3 regions of the Cupriavidus sp. DL-D2 genome follow, and region 2 is predicted to be linked to each of the others. Evidence: predicted binding sites of a transcription regulator. Region 2 holds the regulator's gene; each other region holds the start of a gene.
What was found. The regulator HrcA, encoded in region 2, represses chaperone genes, less so after heat shock. The targets are predictions, from matches to a motif close to TTAGCACTCNNNNNNNNNGAGTGCTAA.
Positions count from the first base shown of each region.

Region 1: rpoH (RNA polymerase sigma factor RpoH) is a predicted target of HrcA. The motif match lies at 3,920-3,946, and genes of this name have one in related genera.
Region 3: groES (co-chaperone GroES) is a predicted target of HrcA. The motif match lies at 4,956-4,982, and genes of this name have one in related genera.

Region 1 covers NZ_JBDKXK010000004.1:123,424-130,521, forward strand. Annotated here, with positions in the region: gene ABDB81_RS03475 (cytochrome C oxidase subunit I) at 1-44, shown strand, start outside; gene ABDB81_RS03480 (COX15/CtaA family protein) at 89-1,192, shown strand; gene cyoE (heme o synthase) at 1,189-2,133, shown strand; gene ABDB81_RS03490 (SCO family protein) at 2,229-2,843, shown strand; gene rpoH (RNA polymerase sigma factor RpoH) at 2,915-3,850, opposite strand; gene ABDB81_RS03500 (pirin family protein) at 4,192-5,064, shown strand; gene ybiB (DNA-binding protein YbiB) at 5,083-6,066, opposite strand; gene ABDB81_RS03510 (ABC transporter ATP-binding protein) at 6,147-6,950, opposite strand; gene ntrB (nitrate ABC transporter permease) at 6,962-7,098, opposite strand, start outside.
Region 2 covers NZ_JBDKXK010000072.1:38,250-45,347, reverse strand. Annotated here, with positions in the region: gene ABDB81_RS26720 (hypothetical protein) at 1-264, opposite strand, end outside; gene recN (DNA repair protein RecN) at 305-2,041, opposite strand; gene ABDB81_RS26710 (NAD kinase) at 2,106-3,023, opposite strand; gene hrcA (heat-inducible transcriptional repressor HrcA) at 3,124-4,179, shown strand; gene hemH (ferrochelatase) at 4,231-5,346, shown strand; gene ABDB81_RS26695 (RNA-binding S4 domain-containing protein) at 5,361-5,756, shown strand; gene ABDB81_RS26690 (hypothetical protein) at 5,791-5,982, opposite strand; gene grpE (nucleotide exchange factor GrpE) at 6,245-6,805, shown strand; gene ABDB81_RS26680 (thioredoxin family protein) at 6,890-7,098, shown strand, end outside.
Region 3 covers NZ_JBDKXK010000004.1:460,748-467,845, forward strand. Annotated here, with positions in the region: gene ABDB81_RS05005 (c-type cytochrome) at 1-545, shown strand, start outside; gene ABDB81_RS05010 ((2Fe-2S)-binding protein) at 712-1,170, shown strand; gene ABDB81_RS05015 (xanthine dehydrogenase family protein molybdopterin-binding subunit) at 1,181-3,442, shown strand; gene ABDB81_RS05020 (zf-HC2 domain-containing protein) at 3,512-3,811, opposite strand; gene ABDB81_RS05025 (sigma-70 family RNA polymerase sigma factor) at 3,798-4,328, opposite strand; gene ABDB81_RS05030 (ArsR family transcriptional regulator) at 4,525-4,809, shown strand; gene groES (co-chaperone GroES) at 5,088-5,378, shown strand; gene groL (chaperonin GroEL) at 5,469-7,098, shown strand, end outside.

The sequences.
Region 1 (7,098 bases), on a different contig from region 2:
GCAGCGACCTCAAGAAGCTGCTCAAGTACTCGCGTATCGGATAATGGTCGGCTTCTAAGGTTTTTACGATTTCACCGGTTGTATCGCAATGCTGCTCCAGCTCGCCATCATTGGCATCCTGATCGCCCTGCTGCCACTGTCCTATGTGATGGTGCGCGGCAGCCGTGACAAATACCGCAAGCTCGTGTGGATCACGGCGTTCCTGACGCTGGACCTGATCATGTTCGGCAGTTTCACGCGGCTGACCGATTCCGGGCTGGGTTGCCCGGACTGGCCCGGCTGCTACGGCCACTCCAATCCCCATTCGGCAATGGAGCCGATCCGCGCTGCCGAGACCGCGCTGCCCAGCGGCCCGGTCACGCTCATGAAGGCGTGGATCGAAATGATCCATCGCTACTTCGCCATGGCGGTGGGCGTGCTGATCATCTCGCTGATGGTGCTGGCCTGGGTCAAGCGGCGCGAACTGCGGCAATCGCCGTGGTTCTCCACGGGCGTATTCGTGCTGGTCTGCGTGCAGGGGCTGTTCGGCGCGCTGACCGTGACGATGAAGCTGCAGCCGATCATCGTGGTCACGCACCTGATGCTGGCGATGCTGCTGCTCGCGTCGCTGATCTGGCTCGGTTCGCGCAACGATCCGCCGCATCCGGTGGCGCCGCAGGCGGCGTCGCTGCGCCGGGCCGGCGTGCTGGCCGTGGTGCTGCTCGTCATCCAGATCTTCCTGGGCGGATGGGTGAGCACCAACTACGCGGTGCTGGCCTGTACCGATTTCCCGCTCTGCAACGGCCAGTTGGTGCCCGAGATGGACTTCCGGCACGGCTTCACGCTGTGGCGACAACTCGGGATGACGGCGGATGGCGACTACATCCCGCACGCGGCGCTGGTGGCCATACACTGGGTGCATCGCGGCTTCGCATTCGTGGTGCTCGGCTACCTGCTCTGGTTCGGCCTGCGGACGATGCGGCTGGAGGGTCTGGCGCGCCACGGCAAATGGTTGCTGGCGGTGCTGGCGCTGCAATTGGCGACGGGTTTGTCGAACATCGTGTTCGACTGGCCGCTCGGCGCGGCGGTGTTACACAATGGTGGAGCAGCCCTGCTTTTGATACTGTTACTCCGTCTCAACTACAATATCGGCCTCGCGACCCGCTCCGCAGGCGCCGCCGCTCCTACCCGGATAGCCGCGCGCGTCACATGAAGGACAAGATGCCCCCCGCCGTTTCCGCCACCGCTGCCCATCCCCGTTCCCCGGTGGGCCGATTCGTCCACCTGGCCCGCCAGTACGCCGCGCTGACCAAGCCGCGCGTGACGCAGCTGGCCGTGTTCTGCGCCGTCATCGGCATGTTCCTGGCCACGCCGGGCATGGTGCCGTGGCCGGTGCTGATCGGCGGCGCAGCGGGTATCTGGCTGCTGGCCGGCGCGGCATTCGCCATCAACTGCCTGGTGGAACAGAAGATCGACGCGCGGATGCGCCGTACGGCGTGGCGCCCCTCGGCCACCGGCGAGATCACCACCGTCCAGACGCTGATCTTCTCGGCCGTGCTGGGCGGCGCGGGCATGTGGTTGCTGCACGCGTACGCCAATGACCTGACGATGTGGCTGACCTTCGCCACATTCCTCGGTTACGCGGTCATCTACACGATCCTGCTGAAGCCGGCCACGCCGCAGAACATCGTCATCGGCGGGCTGTCGGGCGCCATGCCGCCTGCGCTGGGCTGGGCCGCCGTGGCAGGCACCGTGCCAGCCGAGGGCTGGTTCCTGGTGCTGATCATCTTTACGTGGACGCCGCCGCACTTCTGGGCGCTGGCGCTCTATCGCCGGGCCGACTACGAGAAGTCCGGCCTGCCGATGCTGCCAATCACCCATGGCGAGCGCTACACGCTGCTCCACATCCTGCTCTATACGCTGGTGATGATCGCCGCCACGCTGCTGCCGTTCGTCTACGGCATGAGCGGCTACATCTATCTGGCCGCCGCGCTGGGGTTGGGGCTGGTTTTCCTGGGCTACGCCTGGGCGCTGTTCCGCAACTATTCGGACCAGCTGGCGCAGAAGACCTTCCGCTACTCGATCCTGTACCTCTCGCTGCTGTTCGCGGCGCTGCTGGTGGATCACTACTTCAAGTTCGTGCCGCAGATCTGACGCACCTGCCTGCGGCATCTTGACGCGCCCGGGAGCCAGCGCCGATGTGATCGGCGATACTTTCGGGCGTCTCTCCCCCTTCCTCCCACTGCCGCATGCCGAATTTCTCCACGAGTTTCTCCCTGTTGCGCCGCCTCTGCCTGCTCGCGCTCTGCACGCTGTTCCTCGCCGCGTGCGGCCAGCCGAAGCCTTCGTTCAAGAATGTCGATATCTCGGGCGCGTCCGATTTCGGCAAGGACTTCGCGCTCCAGGACCCCACGGGCAAGACGCGCACGATGGCGGACTTCAAGGGCAAGGTCGTGCTGATGTTCTTCGGCTACACCCACTGCCCCGACGTGTGCCCGACCACCATGGTCGAACTCAAGCAGGTCATGGAACAGATGGGCGCCGATGCCGACAAGGTGCAGGTGCTGTTCATCACCGTGGACCCGGAGCGCGACACGGCGCAGTTGATGGGGCAGTACGTGCCGGCCTTCGACTCGCGGTTCATCGGCCTGCGTCCCGCTGACGAAGTCGCGCTGAAGAAGGTGGCGAAGGACTTCAAGGTCTATTACGCCAAGGTGCCGGGGACGTCACCCCTGAACTACACGATGGACCACTCGGCCGGCAGCTACGTGTTCGACCAGAACGGCCAGCTGCGCCTGTTCATCCGGCATGGACAGGGCCCGGAACCCATCGCGCATGATTTGAAGGCGCTGATGGCCTCCTGAGCGTTCCACGGGGCATGAAAACAAAAAGGCCGGTCAGTTGACCGGCCTTTCGTACTTTCGGGGAGCGAGAGTCAGGCGAAAGCCGCCAGCGCACCCTTCATCTTCTTCATCGCCGCCGATTCGATCTGGCGGATACGCTCGGCCGATACACCAAACTCGTCAGCCAGTTCGTGCAGCGTGGAGCCACCCGAGCCGTCATCGTTCACGTCGAGCCAGCGCGCCTCGATGATGCGGCGGCTGCGCGGATCGAGCTTGGTCAGGGCTTCTTCCAGACCCTCGACCTGCAGGCGGTCCTGACGCTTGGCTTCCAGCACCTTGGTCGGCTCGTTGTGGTTGTCCGCGAGGTAGGCGATGGGCGCGAAGTCTTCTTCGCCATCGTCGACCTGGCCTTCCAGCGCCAGATCACCGCCTGCCATGCGGGTTTCCATCTCCATCACTTCCTCGGGCTTCACGTTGAGCTCGCGCGCAACGGCTTCCACCTGTTCGGGCGTGAAGGTGTGCAGGCCGGTCTTGTGGCTGCGCAGGTTGAAGAACAGCTTGCGCTGGGCCTTGGTGGTCGCCACCTTGACCATGCGCCAGTTCTTCAGCACGTATTCGTGGATCTCGGCCTTGATCCAGTGCATCGCATACGACACCAGCCGCACACCCTGCTCGGGGTCGTAGCGCTTCACGGCCTTCATCAGGCCGATGTTGCCTTCCTGGATCAGGTCGGCGTGGGGCAGGCCATAGCCCAGGTACTGGCGGGCAATGGACACCACCAGGCGCAGGTGCGACATGACCATGCGACGCGCGGCGTCGACAGATTCGTTGTCGCGCAGGTCGCGCGCCAGCCGAAGCTCTTCCTCGGGGGTGAGCATCGGAATACGGTGGACGGCCTGGATATAGCTTTCCAGATTGCCCAGCGTGCCCGGGAACGTCAGCGCGAAAGCGTTCGCAGCAGCGTTCTGGGGCGCCGTCGGCAGACGGCGGGAAACTTGGTTTTGATCGGCAGACAGGACTGCGTTCACTTTGACTCCTTTCGCATCCGGCTGGCAGTTGCCGGTGTGTCCCGGTGGGACACCGCATTGCAACGCATATTAGCACTCGAACCGGACGAGTGCTAAGTTTGAGGTCTTATGGAAATGATAGTTCCAGACGATCAGAAGCTATTTTCAAATAGGCACAAAACTTTGCTCCGGTGCCCCGGATCCGCGACTGGCAAGGGTTTGACGGCCGCGCTTCCTCAACAGGAATGTTAGAGGGCGTTCTTGTCCATCGGTTTCCTACGAATTCTGAGGAATTCTGGGATGGTCTATTGCTGGATTCGCTACACTGGAAGTTGTTTTTCAGCCCCTTTCCGGAGCCATCCATGTCTGCTATCGAACACTTGCTGAAACCCCACGTCCGGGACATCGGCGAGTTCACAGTGCGCCGCCTGCTGCCGGCCGCTACCACCCAGACCGTCGGACCTTTCATCTTCTTCGATCACATGGGGCCTGTGGAGATGGCGCCCGGCCAGGGCATGGATGTGCGTCCGCATCCGCATATCGGGCTCGCCACCGTGACTTACTTGTTCGAGGGCGAGATCATGCATCGCGATAGCCTGGGCAGTGAACAGGTCATCCGCCCTGGCGACGTGAACTGGATGACGGCCGGACGCGGGATCGCACACTCAGAACGGTCGCCGGACGCCGCGCGCGAGGCCGGGCCGCGCCTGCATGGCATCCAGACCTGGGTGGCGCTGCCGAAGGCGCACGAGAACGATCCGCCCTCGTTCCACCATCACCCCGGCGCCACGCTGCCCAAGCTGGAACTGCCTGGCGTGCGCATGACCGTGATCGCTGGCGATGCGTTCGGCGCCGAGTCGCCCGTGCGTGTCTATAGCCGCACCTTGTACGTGGCAATCGAAATGGAAGCGGGCGCCAGTCTTGTGATTCCGGCGGAGCACGTACAGCGCGGGATCTATCCGGTGGACGGCAATGTGGAACTGGATGGCGAGACGCTGCCGGCCGAGCACCTGGTGACGCTGACGCCGGGCGAGCCTGTCACGGTGACCGCCACAATCCCGTCGCGCCTGATGCTGCTGGGCGGCGATCCCACTGACGGCCGGCGCTTCATCTTCTGGAACTTCGTGGCCAGCAGCAAGGACGCCATCGAGGAAGCCAGCCAGCGCTGGCAGGACGACCAGTTCCCGCACGTACCCGGCGAGACCGAACGCATCCCGCTGCCGACACGGCGCTAGGCGCCCTTTACCTGTTCGTCAGACCGGGCTGGCCCAGGCCACCCGGGTGGCCTGCTTCAGGCATTCCTTGATCGTCTCGACCTGGGTGGCGATCGGGGCCGGCACGGGTGCCGCACCGTCGAGCACCTGCCGGATCCACGCAGCGGTGGCCGCCACATCGGTGCCCGGTGGCAGTTCGGGTACGTCGCCAATCGAGCCTGTAACCGGATCGATCATCGTCTGCTGATGGCCGTCGTGCATCCAGTCGATGCGCGTACTGCGCCGCGCGTCGGCCACCACCTCGCCTTCCGTCCCGCGTCCCAGCAATACATTGGCCGGTTCGTGCGAGAAGTAGTCGGTCAGCGTCTCGCGGTACTCGGGGTGGGTGTAGCTGTAGAGTCGCAGCGCCTCGCCCGGTGTGTGCTGGCCCACCGGCTGCAGCATCTTGACGATGGTGTGCGACGAATTGCGCAGGCCGATGATCGAACGCTTGTCGAGCAGCGCCGAGATTGCGGGCGACAGCACGTCGATGGGCAACACCGCCAGCGGATGCGATGATGCGGCCAACTGATCCTGTGCGGCCTGCGTGCTGGAAGCCAGCGGCACGCCCAGTGCTTCGAACAGTTCGAGGCTGGTCACCCGGCCTGCAAATGCGCGCACGCCATGCACCAGCGTCGGCACGCCATCGCGCGCCAGCAGAAGGGCCAGCAGCGGCACCAGGTTCGGTTGCTTGCGCGCGCCGTTGTAACTGGGGATGACCACGACGGGTTTGTCGGCGGGCGCTGCCAGCGGCTGGCAGTGCGCGTGCGCGGCTTCGAGCATGCCGGCCAGTTCGTGCGGGGCCTCGCCCTTGATGCGGTAGGCCATGAGCACCGCGCCCAGCTCGATATCGGAAACACGGCCGGCCAGCATGGCATCGAAGAGTGCCTGCGCGTCTTCGCGCGGCAGGGCACGGGCGCCATTGACGCCTCGGCCGATCTCCTTGATGTAGCGGGCGGCAGAAAACGGAGATGCAGAAGTCATGATGACTGCGGAATCGTGGGGGTGGCGTTCATGATAGCCCACGATTCCTGCTCGATCTGCACCATGACGCCACGGTTTGCTCAGGCAGCCTGTTGCAGCGCCGGATTGCGCTGCTTGCGGTACAGGAAGTCGAGCACGGCGGTACGGCAGGCGTGATAGGTGCGGTCGTCAGCCAGCGCCACGCGATCGCGCGGGCGCGGGATATCGACATGCAGGATTTCGCCAATCGTCGCTGCCGGGCCGTTGGTCATCATGACGATGCGGTCGGCCAGCAGCACGGCTTCGTCCACGTCGTGCGTGACCATGACCACAGTGCTCTTCGTCCGTTCGACGATCTTGATCAACTCGTCCTGCAGATGGGCACGCGTCAGCGCATCGAGCGCACCGAACGGCTCGTCCATCAGCAACACCTTGGGCTGGATGGCGAGCGCGCGGGCAATGCCTACGCGCTGCTTCATGCCGCCCGAAATTTCATGCGGATACTTTGCCTCGGCGTGAGTGAGTCCCACAAGCGCCAGCGTCTCGTGCGTGCGCGCCTTGCGTTGTGCGGCGTTCTCCGTGGCACCGAACACGCGGTCCACGCCGAGCAGCACATTCTCGAAGCACGTCAGCCAGGGCAGCAGCGAGTGGTTCTGAAATACCACGCCGCGCTCCGGGCCGGGCCCCGCGATCTCGCGCCCCGCGCAGATCAGTGCGCCGGTCGTGGGCGTGGTCAGGCCGGCAATCAGGTTCAGTAGCGTGGACTTGCCGCAACCCGAGTGGCCGATCAGCGTGATGAACTCGCCTTCGGCAATCGACAGGTCGATATCGCGCAGCGCCACGAAAGGTCCCTTGCGCGTCTTGAAGGTCTGTCCCACGCCTTCGATGCTGACGAATTTTTCCATGACGTCGCTCCTTAGGTATTGCCGTAGCTGAAGCGGCGCGCCAGGGCCAGCAGCAGGTGCTCCAGCACCAGGCCCACCACGCCGATGATGAAGATGGCGATGACGATGTGTTCGACCTTGAGGTTGTTCCACTCGTCCCACAACCAGA
Region 2 (7,098 bases):
TCGCTTCACGACGTAACGTGCGGGACCTTCGATAGCCGCCAGCAGCTTGCCGGCATCTTCGGACAACATCACGTCAGGTGGCGTGAACTTGACGAGGATGTCGCCCAGCGCGCGGTCGTTGGTGAGGGCACCGCGCGGCGGTGCGAACGACTTCGACTCCGACGCGCAGCCCGAGATGGCGGTCATGGCCAGCGCGGCGAAGGCGGCCGTGGCCACCGTGCGCGAGAACTGGCGGGGAAACGATGGCAGCTTGCCATGGGTCATCGGTTTGAAACTCCTGTGTTCGGATTGCATGCCGCCGGACTCAGCCGGCCGCCCGGCGCGGCTTCTTGCCGCTGCCTTCGCGGGATGCGTTGGCGGCCTGGGCCGCAGCGCGCGCGCCCTGCGTCAACATTTCCTCTGCGTGCTGGAGGGTCGTCGCGGTCACGGTCGCACCGCCCAGCATGCGCGCGGTTTCCTGGATGCGGCCATCGGCGTCCAGCGCGCGGATCTTCGAGCGCGTGACCGCGCCTTCCTTGTCCTCGCGGCTTTCCTTGCTGACCAGCAGGTGGGCGCCGGCTTGCGCGGCCACCTGCGGCAGATGGGTCACGCAGAGCACCTGTCGAGCGCGGCCCAGTTCCTGCAGGCGCCGGCCCACGACTTCGGCCACGGCGCCGCCGATGCCGGTATCCACCTCGTCGAAAATCAGCGTTGGAGTGGGGGCCGCTTCGCTGGTGATCACCGAGATGGCCAGGCTGATCCGTGCGAGCTCGCCGCCCGACGCCACGCGTGCCAGCGGACGTGCGCTGACACCGGCATGGCCGGCGACGAGGAATTCCACCTGTTCCAGGCCGTGGCTCTGGCCTTCTTCCAGCGGATGCAGCGCCACGGCGAACGTGCCGCCCGCCATCGACAGGCCCTGCATCGCCTCGGTCACGGCCCTGGACAGCGCGTCGGCGGCCACCTTGCGCGCGGCGGACAGATGCTTGGCCAGCGTCAGGTAGGCAGCGCGTGCGGCAGCTTCGCGAGCCAGCACCTTGTTGATGTCCTGCGCGGCCTGCAGGTCGTCGAGCTGCTGCTTGCGCGCCAGCAGTTCGTCGGCCAACTGCTCGGGCGGTAGCCGGTACTTGCGCGCGGTGGTGTGCAGCGCCTGCATCCGTGCTTCCACGGCCTGCAGGCGTTCGGGATCGAGTTCGAGCCGGTCGACATACCGATTCAGCGAGTGCGCGGCTTCCTCCACCTGCACCAGCGCAGGTTCGAGTGCGGCCAGCACATCGCGCAGCGCGACATCGACATCCGCCAGTTGTTGCAACCGCTGGACCACGCCATTGAGCACCGAGGCTACGGCACCATCGGATTCGGAGAGCGCATCGAGCGCGGCGCGGCTGCCGTCGATCAGGCCGGCAGCGTGCGAAAGGCGGTTGTACTCGGACTGGATCTCGTCCCACTCGCCCGGCTGCGGCGCCAGCTTGTCGAGTTCGCCGACCTGCCATTCGAGCCGTTCGCGTTCCAGTTGCATCTCGCGCGACTGGTGCTCCACGGCCTCTCGCTGTTTCACGCAGACGCGCCAGGCGCGCCAGGATTCGGCCACGGCAGCGGCCTGCTCGCTCAGTCCGGCGTGGGCATCGAAGAGATGACGCTGGGCGTCCGGGCGCAGCAACTGCTGGTGGGCGTGCTGGCCGTGAATGTCCACGAGTTGATCGCCTACCTCGCGTAACTGGGCCAGCGTAGCGGCGGCGCCATTGATGAACGCCTTGCTGCGTCCGCTGGCATCGACCGTCCGGCGCAGCAACACAGAATCATCGTCGCCAGCCAGTTCGCGCTCGGCCAGCCAGGCGTCCAGCGCGGGATGCGTGCGGAAGGTGGCGCCGATACCCGCGCGGGTCGCGCCTTCCCGGACGATGCCAGCGTCGGCACGCTCGCCCAGCACCAGCGCCAGCGCATCGATCAGGATCGACTTGCCCGCGCCGGTCTCGCCCGTGAACACGGTGAAGCCGGTCGAGAAGTCGAGGTCGAGGGTGTCGACGATGACAAAATCGCGGATGGACAGGCTGCGCAGCATCTTGGGCGTCTATGAACTGGGTAGAGGATTCGGCGAGTTGGACGGGAGAGCCGGAGGCATCGGCTCAGAGCCGGTTGTCCTCGGTCGGGTATTCGTGCCAGTGCAGCTTCTTGCGCAGCGTGGCGTAGTAGTTGTACCCCACCGGGTGCAGCAGGCTCACGGTCTTGGCCGAGCGACGCACGACGATGCGGTCCCCAGGCAGCAGCGACGCCAGAGACTGCATGTCGAAGTTGACACTGACATCGCGCGCGCTGGCCACCTCGATGGTGACCTCGGCATCGTGCGGCAATACGATGGGGCGGTTGGACAGCGCGTGCGCGGCAATCGGCACCAGCACCATGCCGGACAGCGTGGGATGCAGGATCGGGCCGCCAGCGGCCAGCGCGTAGGCGGTGGAGCCGGTGGGCGTGGATACGATCAAGCCGTCCGAACGCTGGTTGTACATGAAGTTGCCATCGACCGAGACCGCCAGTTCCACCATCCCGGAGATACCCGAACGGTTCACCACCACGTCGTTGAACGCCAACGCGGAGAAAATCACCGTATCGTCGCGGATCACGCGCGATTCGAGCAGCATCCGCGACTCGGCCTCGTAGCGGCCGGACAGCATTTCAGGCAGGGCGGTGGTGACGTCCTCCAGAGGGATGTCGGTCATGAAGCCCAGCCGGCCGTGGTTCACGCCGATGACGGGCACATCGTGGCCGGCCAGCTGGCGCGCCAGGCCGAGCAACGTGCCGTCGCCACCAAGCACCACGGCGACGTCGGCCTCGCGGCCAATTTCCTCGGGCGTGAGCACGGGGTAGCCGGTCAGGCCGGTGGCCAGCGCGGTCTCGCGCTCGAACACCACATCCTGGCCATTGCGCAAAATACAGGACGCCAATTCCTCCAGGGGGCCTTCGATACCGGCGGTCGAATGCCGGCCCACCAGGGCGACGGTCTTGAACGGCGCGCGCGGGGCGCTGGTCTTTGAGGGGGCAGACATGGCGGGATTAGACCATACCGGCATGACCATTGTCAGCCTCGGGGCGTGGGCGCTCGCGACGCCGCCCGAACGGCGCAGTTTTGATTAGAATCGGGGCATCATGGACGAACGTTCTAAAACGCTTCTCAAGACCCTGATCGAGCGCTACATCGCCGAAGGGCAGCCGGTCGGTTCCCGCACCCTTTCGCGATACTCGGGGCTGGACCTGTCGCCGGCCACCATCCGCAATGTGATGTCGGACCTCGAGGAAATGGGTTTCATCGCCAGCCCGCACACGTCTGCGGGCCGCATTCCCACGCCGCGCGGCTATCGTCTGTTCGTCGATGCGATGCTGACCGCGCGCCCGCTGGACGGCGAAGTGGTGCTGCCCGCCGAACTGGCCGGCCTCAAGGACCAGATCCAGGGCCAGATGGCCAACCAGCAGCTTGGACCCCAGCGCATGATCACGGCGGCTGCGCACACCTTGTCGAACCTGTCGCAGTTCGCCGGCGTGGTGATGACGCCCCGGCGCGCACAATCGTTCCGGCAGGTCGAATTCATGCGGTTGTCGGATAAGCGCATCCTGCTGATCATCGTCAGCCCGGAAGGTGACGTCCAGAACCGGATCATCCAGACCGAGCTGTCCTATACCCCGGCCCAACTGATCGAGGCCGCCAATTTCTTCAACGCGCACTATGCGGGCATGAGCTTCGACTCGGTGCGCGATCACCTGCGCGTGGAGTTGCAGGCGTTGCGCCGTGACATGTCATCGCTGATGCAGGCCGCCGTGGAGGCGGGTAGCAGCGCGATGGCGGAGGATAACAACGAGCAGGTGTTCATCTCCGGCGAGCGCAAGCTGCTGGAGGTGGAGGACCTGTCGTCGAGCATGGACAAGCTGCGCCGGCTGTTCGATGTCTTCGAGCACAAGACCAGCCTGCTGCAATTGCTGGACGTCTCCAGCCACGCGCAGGGCGTGCAGATATTCATCGGCGGAGAAAGCCAGTTGGTGCCGATCGAGGACATGGCCGTGATCACTGCGCCGTACGAGGTGGACGGCCAGATCGTCGGCACGCTCGGCGTGATCGGCCCCACCCGCATGGCGTACGAACGTGTGATCCCCATCGTCGATATCACGGCGCGGCTGCTCTCCAGCGCGCTTAGCCAGAATCAGACTTGAGCCTTTCGCACGGCATCGCCCGGCGCTCCCGGAGTTGTAATCGGACACCCCATGACGTTTTCGCCTGAACCGGCATACCAGCACGGCCAGTCGCCGCGCACCGCAATCCTGCTGATCAACCTCGGCACCCCCGATGCGCCCACGCCCAAGGCGGTGGGGCGCTACCTGAAAGCCTTCCTGTCCGATCCCCGCGTGGTGGAAATCCCGCGGCTGGCGTGGCTGCCCATCCTGCACGGGGTGATCCTGCCGTTCCGTTCGCGCGCCTCGGCCATGAAATATGAGTCGATCTGGCTGCGCGAAGCCCATATGACCGGCTCCCCGTTGCTGGTCCACACCGAACGGCAGGCCCATGCGCTGCAACTGCTGATGCAGAAGCTGGGCCATGAGGTGACCGTGGCCTGCGCCATGCGCTACGGCAATCCGTCGATCGAATCGGTGATGGAGGCGCTGCGCCGGCAGGGCACGGAGCAGATCCTGCTGCTGCCGCTATATCCCCAGTATTCGGGCACCACCACGGCTACGGCGTTCGACGAAGTGTTCCGTGTCCTGGCGGGATGGCGCAATCAGCCCGAAATCCGGCTTGTGAAGCACTTTCACGATCATCCAGCCTATATTCGCGCGCTCAACGAGCAGGTGCGGGCCTACTGGCGCCAGCACGGCGTGCCCGATTTCGCGCAGGGTGACCGCCTGATCCTGTCCTTCCACGGCCTGCCCCGGCGACTGCTGGACCTCGGTGACCCCTATCACTGCGAATGCCTGAAGACCGGCCGCCTGCTGGGCGAGGCGCTGGGCTTGCAGCCGGGACAGTATCAGGTGACGTTCCAGTCGCGTTTCGGCAAGGCGGAGTGGCTGCAACCCTATACCGCGCCGACGCTGGCCGAACTAGGCAAAGTGGGTACGCAGCGGGTGGATGTGTTCTGCCCTGGGTTTCCGGCAGACTGCATCGAGACGCTGGAGGAGATCGCCATGGAGGGGCAGACCGAGTTCCGGGTAGCGGGCGGCAACGACTTCCATTTCATTCCATGCATGAATGATTCGGAGGTGTGGATTGCCGGTCTGGCGGATATTGCCCTGCAACATCTGCAGGGTTGGCCTCTGACGGCGTTGCATGCGCATGAACTCGAGGCGCGCCGTAGCCGGGCCCATGCGCGCGGCGCGGCGGGCTGAGCAGGAGGGAAGTCATGCAAGTGGATTTCGAAAGCAGTGCGCGGATGCGCATCGACAAATGGCTCTGGTGTGCGCGATTCTTCAAGACGCGCTCGCTGGCAGCCGAGGCGGTGGAGCGCGGCAAGGTCACGGTGAACGGCCAGCCCGTCAAGAATTCGCGCGAAATCAAGCCCGGCGATGCGGTCGTGCTGGAGGCGCACCAGCAGCGCTGGGAAGTGATGGTGAAGGGGATTCCGGCTTCGCGGGGCGCGGCACCGATTGCTCAGACCACCTACGAGGAAACGCCGGAAAGCCAGACCCGGCGCCAGAAAGAGGCCGAAACACGCCGGCTGCAGCCTGAGCCGGCCGCCCAGCTACAGGGCCGCCCAACCAAGCGCGACCGCCGTCGGATTGACGATTTTCGTCATTGAGCCAGCCCAGGTCGCCACGGTATTCCGGGAAAAATCAGCGCACGTAGTGGACGAGGTAGTGTTTGAACACGGCCTTGCCGCTGCCATACTCGGTGTCGCGAGGACCCACCGCTTCCGACAGGCAGATGAATACTGTCATCGCCGATAGCGCGGCGATCAGGCATACGGTCACGACTGGCAGCTTGTGCATGGTGAAGCGTCCCAAGGATGCATCGAATGGATCCACCTCCGGCTCCCGTTATTTTTGTCATTTTTACTGCATGAATCTTAGTCATTGCGATGCAGCAAGGCAATGAACACTCGATCTCATGAAACCGCTCTTTGTAACGGCGTATTTCGGCGTCTCTGAATGTCCACTCTTGAAAAACTGGAGTGGTGCCGCCAAGTGCGGCTAGACTTGCCTGTTGATCCCGAACCGGGCATCCGAACCCCCCTCGGCCTGTCGTTACCGCAGATGGGCCGCGTTTTTAGCTTTGATACGAATCGACATGGAAGAACAGAATCTGACGCCGAATCCGAACATGCAGCCGCCGGCCGACGAGGCCGCCCGCACGCAGGCGCCCGAAGCTGCCGCAGCCGGTGCCGATGATGTGGCACGCCTGGCCCAGCAGGTGGCCGACCTGGAGGCCAAGGCCAAGGAACACTACGACATGTTCCTGCGCGCCACGGCGGAAGGCGAGAACATCCGCCGCCGCTCCCAGGACGAAGTCTCGAAGGCACACAAGTACGCCATCGAGAGCTTTGCCGACAACCTCGTGCCCGTGATGGACAGCCTGCAGGCCGCGCTGGCCGACAACAGCGGCGATGTGGCCAAGCTGCGCGAAGGCGTGGAACTGACCGCCCGCCAACTGGCAGCGGCCTTCGAGCGCGGCAAGATCGTCGAGTTGAACCCGGTCGGTGAGCGCTTTGATCCGCATCGCCACCAGGCCATTTCGATGGTCCCGTCTGAGCAGGAACCGAACACCGTGGTCAGCGTGCTGCAACGTGGCTATACGATCTCGGATCGCGTGCTGCGCCCGGCGCTGGTGACCGTTTCGGCTCCGCGCTGAGTCCGAGTTTCCGCAGGATCATGTAGCAAACACACGCCCGGTGGCCGCAAGGTTGCCGGGCGTTGTCGTGTCTGGAGAATGTAGATGTCTGACGCACCGGCCCCCCATCTGGATCACCGCGCCTTCGAGGCGCTGGCCATGCAGGAAGTGGACCCGTCCACCATCGATGCGGAAATCGCCGCCAGCGGAGACGATCTCGTCTGCGTGTTCTTCTGGGGTGTGGATTGCTTTAACTGCGAAATGGCAAAGAAGGCGATCCTCGCCAATCCCGAGCCGATCCGCGCGCTGAACCT
Region 3 (7,098 bases), on a different contig from region 2:
GTGCCATCCGCCACGGTGTGGCCCCCTCCGGCCGGCCGCTGCTGGTCATGCCGAGCGAGGACTACAACCGGTTGTCCAACGAGGATTTTGGCGCGCTCGTGGCCTATGTCCGCAGCCTGCCGCCCGCGTCCGGACAGCCCGGCGACATGCATCTGCCCTGGTTCGTGCAGGGTATGTACGGCGCGGGCGTGATCAAGGACGCCGCCGAGAAGATCGACCACAGCCTGCCACCCGCGCCCGCCGTCACGGCGGCGGTCAACGCCCAGTACGGCGCCTACGTGGCGGAGTCCTGCAAGGGGTGCCATGGCGCCGCGCTGCGCGGCGGGCATATCCCCGGCGCGCCTCCCGACTGGCCACCGGCGGCTGACCTGCAACCGGGCGGCGCGATGAAGGCGTATCCGCAGGCAGACCAGTTCGTGACGATGATGCGCACTGGCAAGCGACCCGATGGCACCGACGTCAGTCGCGTGATGCCGTTCGGCGCTTTCGCCAAAATGAACGACACCGACCTCAACGCGCTATATCTGTTCCTGACAGCGAAATAATCACGCATATGGTGCGAAGTACATAAAGTCTGTGTGCCTGCGCACGCATTTCATATTTGCACTATGCTCCACGGGTTTGCCGCTCGGGCCAGGGATTGCCATAGGCCGGTAGCGGGCGGCAGGCAGCGAACAAACATGGGCCACGTACCCAAGGAGCACCCCCCAAATGACGACCCTCACCCTCAACGGCAAGACCGTGGAGGTGGACGCCGATCCGTCCACGCCACTGCTGTGGGCACTGCGCGACAACCTCGGCATGACCGGCACCAAGTTCGGTTGCGGCATGGCCGCCTGCGGCGCCTGCACGGTCCATATCAACGGGCAGGCCACGCGTAGCTGCGTGATGCCGATCTCGGCCACGGCCGGCAGCAAGATCCAGACGATTGAAAGCATGGGCGACGACAAGGTCGGCAAGGCCGTGCTCGCCGCTTGGCTCAAGCACGATGTGGCGCAGTGCGGCTATTGCCAGAACGGCCAGGTCATGAGCGCCGTGGGCCTGCTGCGTACCAAGCCGCGCCCGACCGATGCCGATATCGACCAGGCCATGGCCGGCAACGTCTGCCGCTGCGGCACCTATCAACGGATTCGCGCGGCCATCAAGGATGCCGCGCGCGCCATCGCCTGAGGGGATTGCCATGCGTATTCGAGGCATTGAAGCCCTGGCGGGCGGTAGCGGTGCGCCGGAACAACCGGCGCAGGACACACAGGCAGCAGGCGCGTTGTCGCGCCGCAGCTTCCTGAAGCTGTCGGGACTCGCGGGCGGTGGGTTTGCGCTGGGCATTGCCGGCGTGGCAGGCAGCGCGCAGGCGCAGGGCGCGGCCAAGGCCGTGCCCGCGCCGCAGGCGTTCCTGCGCATCGCGCCGGACAACATGGTGACGATTGCGGTGAACCGGCTGGAGTTTGGGCAGGGTGTGCATACGGCGTTGCCGATGGCGCTGGCCGAGGAGTTGGATGTCGACTGGAAGAACGTGGCGAGCGTGCTGGCCCCGGCTGGCGACGCTTACAAGGACCCCGCGTTCGGTATCCAGATGACGGGTGGCTCCACCGCGCTGAACCATTCGTTCACGCAGTACCGCGAACTGGGCGCACGAGCACGGGCCATGCTGATCACGGCCGCGGCGCAGAAGTGGAAGGTCGACCCGGCCAGTTGCACCGCGCAACTGGGCGTGGTCACCTCCGGCAGCAATCGCGCGACGTACGGCGAACTGGCTGCGGCCGCCATGGAGCTGCCTGTGCCAAAGGAGGTCAAGCTCAAGGACCCGGCGCAGTTCCGCATCGTCGGCAAGCCGACAGCACGCCTGGACGCCGCGTCCAAGCTGCATGGCGACGGCGTGTTCGGCATGGATGTGAGCCTCAAGGGCATGAAGGTGGCCGTGGTGGCCCGCCCGCCGCGCTTTGGCGGCAAGGTGAAGTCGTTCAACGCCGACAAGGCACGCAAGATCAAGGGCGTGGCCGATGTGCTGCTGGTCGACGTGGATCGTGGCGGTACGGGCGTGGCGGTGATCGCCGACGGCTACTGGCCGGCCAAGACTGCACGCGAGGCGCTGGAGATTGTCTGGGAAGACGCGGGCTCCACAGTCAGCACTGCCGCGCTGTTCGATCAGTACAGCAAGCTGTCCACGCAGCCGGGCATCATGGCCCGGCCGTTCGAAGGCGGCAGCATCGATTCGGCGCTGGCCGGCGCGGCCAAGGTGATCGACGCCGAATACCGCGTGCCGTACCTGGCCCACGCGCCAATGGAGCCGTTGAACTGCACGCTGCAGCCCGAGGTGGCTGGCAAGCAGATCAACGCCGTCAAGGTGTGGGTGGGCTCGCAGTTCCAGACCATCGACCAGGGCGCCATCGCGCGCACGCTGAAGCTCGCGCCCGAGAAGGTCACGCTGAACACGATGATGGCCGGTGGCGGTTTCGGACGCCGCGCCGTGCCGACGTCTGACTACCTCGTCGAAGCGGCCAACGTGCTGCGCGTGTGGGTCGCCAGCGGACACACGGAACCCGTCAAGGTGATGTGGAGCCGCGAGGACGACATCAAGGGCGGCTACTACCGTCCGCTGCACGTGCATCGTGCCCGCATCGGCGTGGACGCGCAAGGCAAGGTGGTGGGCTGGCAGCACACGATCGTCGGCCAGTCGATCATCACCGGCACGCCGTTCGAGCCGATGATGGTCAAGAACGGTGTCGATGCCACGATGACCGAGGGTATCGTCGAGAACGACTACGACGTGCCGCTGCAGGTGCAGGTGCATCACCCCAAGGTGGATGTGCCGGTGCTCTGGTGGCGCTCGGTGGGTAACACGCATACGGCGTTCGTCAAGGAAACGCTGGCTGACGAAATGGCCACCGCCGCGAAGAAGGACCCCGTGGCATGGCGTATGGCGCAACTCGACGAGAAGAAGCACGCGCGTCACCGTGCGGCGCTGCAACTGGCCGTGGACCGCTCGGGCTATGGCAAGAAGAAACTGCCGAAGGGACACGCCTGGGGTGTGGCCGTGCATGAATCGTTCGGCTCGGTGGTGGCGTACGTGGTGGACGTGTCGCTGGTGAAAGGCGAGCCGCGCGTGCATCGCGTGACGGCCGGCGTGCATGCCAACCGCGTCGTCAATCCGCTGGGCGCCGAGGCGCAGATCCAGGGCGGATGCATCTTCGGCCTGGCCATGACCCGCCCGGGGTTTGCCATCGAGATCGAGAATGGCGCGGTCAAGAACAGCAACTTCCCTGACTATCCGCCGCCCCGCATGCCGGACGCACCCATGGTGGATGTGTTCTTCGTGCCGTCCGACGACAACCCGACCGGGCTTGGCGAACCGGGCACGCCCGGCATTGCCCCGGCCGTGGCCAACGCGCTGTTCCGTCTCACGGGCAAGCGCCAGCGCCAGTTGCCGTTCGTGCTGACCTGATTGTCGGTTCGCGCAGGCAATAAGGAAGGACCCCGCCTCGCGCGGGGTCTTTTCTTTGCTGCTTCGGAATTATCTGAACCAGCGCCGCCAGCCGGGCTCGGCGGGCGGGTGGGACGCACTGTCCCAGCCAGGCTCGGACAGCGATGGCGATGACGGTAGCGATTCGAGAATGTGTTCGCGCAGGCCGGCGGGCGCTCGGTAGTAGGAGGCGGCGTGCTGCACGGCATGCCGCAGCGACTGGAGGCGGCGCAGCGTGTCGACGCAACTGTCGCAGTCTTCCAGATGCCGCTCCAGCCGCACGCTGTCGGCTGCGCCCGCCTCGCCGTCGGCGGTGGCCTGCAGCAGGTGGCGTGCCTCAATGCAATCCATGACGGGACTCTCCGACGGGTGGGATGTTGCGTATCAAGGCGACGGTTGCCGCCAGCAGGCGCCGGCCATGGTCCAGGCGCGACGCCACCTGATCCACGGGAATATCGACGATCCGTGCGATGTCGTGGTAGTGCAAGCCTTCGAGCTCGCGCAGGACCAGTACCTCGCGGCACGCCACGGGCAGGCGTTCGAGCGCGGCATTGACAAGGGGGATGTCCTCGTCGCGGAGGAGCCATTGCGTGGCGTCATCGGGGGTGTCGGGCGCCCAGGCGTTGTCGGCGTGGCGCGGCGCAGGATATCGGGACTGCCAGGTGGCGTGGACGATGGCCAGCAGCCAGGGGCGGGGCTGAGCCGCACGGGCACTACCAAACAGGGGGCAGGCGCGTGCAAGGGCTTCCTGCACCACGACACTGGCGTCTTCGTCGTTGCCGCACAACCACCGGGCAAGGTTGTGGGCGGCGTCCAGATGCGGCAGCAACTGGGTCTCGAAACGTTGGCGTGGGTTGGCAGCGTCCATTCAGTCCCTTGAGAGTACTGGCGCCAGACGATTCTATGCCGGGACCGGCATCGCGCCAACGGGGTAGACCCGGAGAGCGTGGGCAGAGCGTTGCCGTGGCGATACGGCCCTCGAATCACCGTCTGTTTCAGGCATACGATGCCGGCCCGGTGGGGCATCATCCGATGACTGATCAGATTTTTCGGGGAGAGAGCGGATGGACACCCAGGAAAGCACCCTGGCCCTCGCGTTGCTGACGGTGCCCGCGCGCGCCGCTATCTGTCGTGCCTTGCTCGAAGCCGGCGACGATGGCCTGCCGGCCATGGCGCTGGTGGAGGTCTCGGGCCTGACTCACAAGCATGCAGCCCACTGTTTCCAGGAAATGGTGCAGGCCGACCTCCTGGCGCTGGTCGTCCGCGAGCGCCAGGTCTGCTACGTGCTCAAGGCCAGGCGCGCCGTGCGCGAAGCACTGGGCTATATCGACAGCAGCGGCCTGGACTGACTTTCCCTCCCGTCCCGACCCCGATTCGACCCCGTACTGGTGACCCGGTACGGGGTTTTTTCATGTCAAAGGCGGTGAATCTGCATGAGCGCGGGTAAACCCCCATTCAGTCCGCGTCTTGAAAAGGAAATACCCCGTCCCTATAATTAGCACTCGCTGGGGGAGAGTGCTAACAACCGGTTAGTCACACCTCTGCGGTAGACCCAAACCCGGATGGCCGTTGAAGATGACGGCCATTTTGTGAATCAAAACTCACTTTTTTGTATTTAGGAGTCCGTATGAACCTGCGTCCTCTGCACGACCGTGTGATCGTGAAGCGTCTGGACAATGAAACCAAGACCGCGTCCGGCATCGTGATTCCCGACAATGCAGCCGAGAAGCCGGATCAAGGCGAAGTCCTGGCCGTTGGCCCGGGCAAGAAGGATGACAAGGGCAACAACATTGTGCTCGACGTCAAGGTGGGTGACCGCGTGCTGTTCGGCAAGTATGCCGGCCAGGGCGTGAAGGTGGATGGCCAGGAACTGCTGGTCATGCGCGAAGAAGACATCATGGCCGTCGTCAACAAGTAATTGACGCAAGCCTGACCGCATCACACCAGATTCCCTGACCGTCCCCACCATGACCGCGGGACGGTCTTCCCAGATTCGGAGATTCAAGACATGGCAGCAAAAGACGTAGTGTTCGGCGACGCCGCACGTGCCAAGATGGTCGAAGGCGTGAACATTCTCGCCAACGCAGTGAAGGTGACCCTGGGCCCGAAGGGCCGCAACGTGGTGCTGGAGCGCAGCTTCGGTGGCCCGACCGTGACCAAGGACGGCGTGTCCGTGGCCAAGGAAATCGAACTGAAGGACAAGCTGCAGAACATGGGCGCGCAGATGGTCAAGGAAGTGGCTTCCAAGACCAGCGACAACGCCGGTGACGGTACCACCACCGCAACCGTGCTGGCCCAGTCGATCGTCCGCGAAGGCATGAAGTTCGTGGCCGCCGGCATGAACCCGATGGACCTGAAGCGCGGCATCGACAAGGCCGTGGCCTCGGCCGTGGAAGAGCTGAAGAAGCTGAGCAAGCCGACCACGACCAGCAAGGAAATCGCCCAGGTTGGCGCGATCTCGGCAAACAGCGACGCCTCGATCGGCGAGCGCATTGCTGAAGCCATGGACAAGGTTGGCAAGGAAGGCGTCATCACCGTCGAAGACGGCAAGTCGCTGGCCGACGAGCTGGAAGTCGTGGAAGGCATGCAGTTCGACCGCGGCTACCTGTCGCCGTACTTCATCAACAACCCGGAAAAGCAGGTTGTTGCCCTGGACAACCCGTTCGTCCTGCTGTTCGACAAGAAGGTCTCGAACATCCGTGACCTGCTGCCGGTGCTGGAACAAGTCGCCAAGGCTGGCCGCCCGCTGCTGATCATCGCTGAAGACGTGGAAGGCGAAGCCCTGGCCACGCTGGTGGTGAACAACATCCGTGGCATCCTGAAGACCGCCGCCGTCAAGGCTCCGGGCTTCGGCGACCGCCGCAAGGCCATGCTGGAAGACATCGCCATCCTGACGGGCGGCACGGTGATCGCCGAGGAAATCGGTCTGACGCTGGAAAAGGCTACCCTGCAAGACCTGGGTCAAGCCAAGCGCATCGAGATCGGCAAGGAAAACACGATCATCATCGACGGCGCCGGCGACGGCTCGGCTATCGAAGGCCGTGTGAAGCAGATCCGCGCCCAGATCGAGGAAGCCACTTCGGACTACGACCGTGAAAAGCTGCAAGAACGCGTGGCCAAGCTGGCCGGCGGTGTTGCCGTGATCAAGGTTGGCGCTGCCACCGAAGTCGAAATGAAGGAAAAGAAGGCACGCGTGGAAGATGCGCTGCACGCTACGCGCGCTGCCGTGGAAGAAGGCATTGTTCCTGGCGGTGGCGTGGCCCTGCTGCGCGCACGTGCTGCCATCTCGAACCTGACCGGTGCCAACCCGGACCAGAACGCCGGCATCAAGATCGTGCTGCGCGCCATGGAAGAGCCGCTGCGCCAGATCGTGCTGAACGCTGGTGAAGAAGCTTCGGTCGTGGTGGCCAAGGTCATCGAAGGCAAGGGTAACTACGGTTACAACGCGGCTTCGGGCGAGTACGGCGACCTGGTGGAAATGGGCGTGCTGGATCCGACCAAGGTGACCCGCACCGCGCTGCAGAACGCCGCTTCGGTGGCTTCGCTGATGCTGACGACCGACTGCGCCGTGGCGGAAACCGCCAAGGAAGAATCGGCGCCGGCAATGCCGGGCGGCATGGGTGGCATGGGCGGCATGG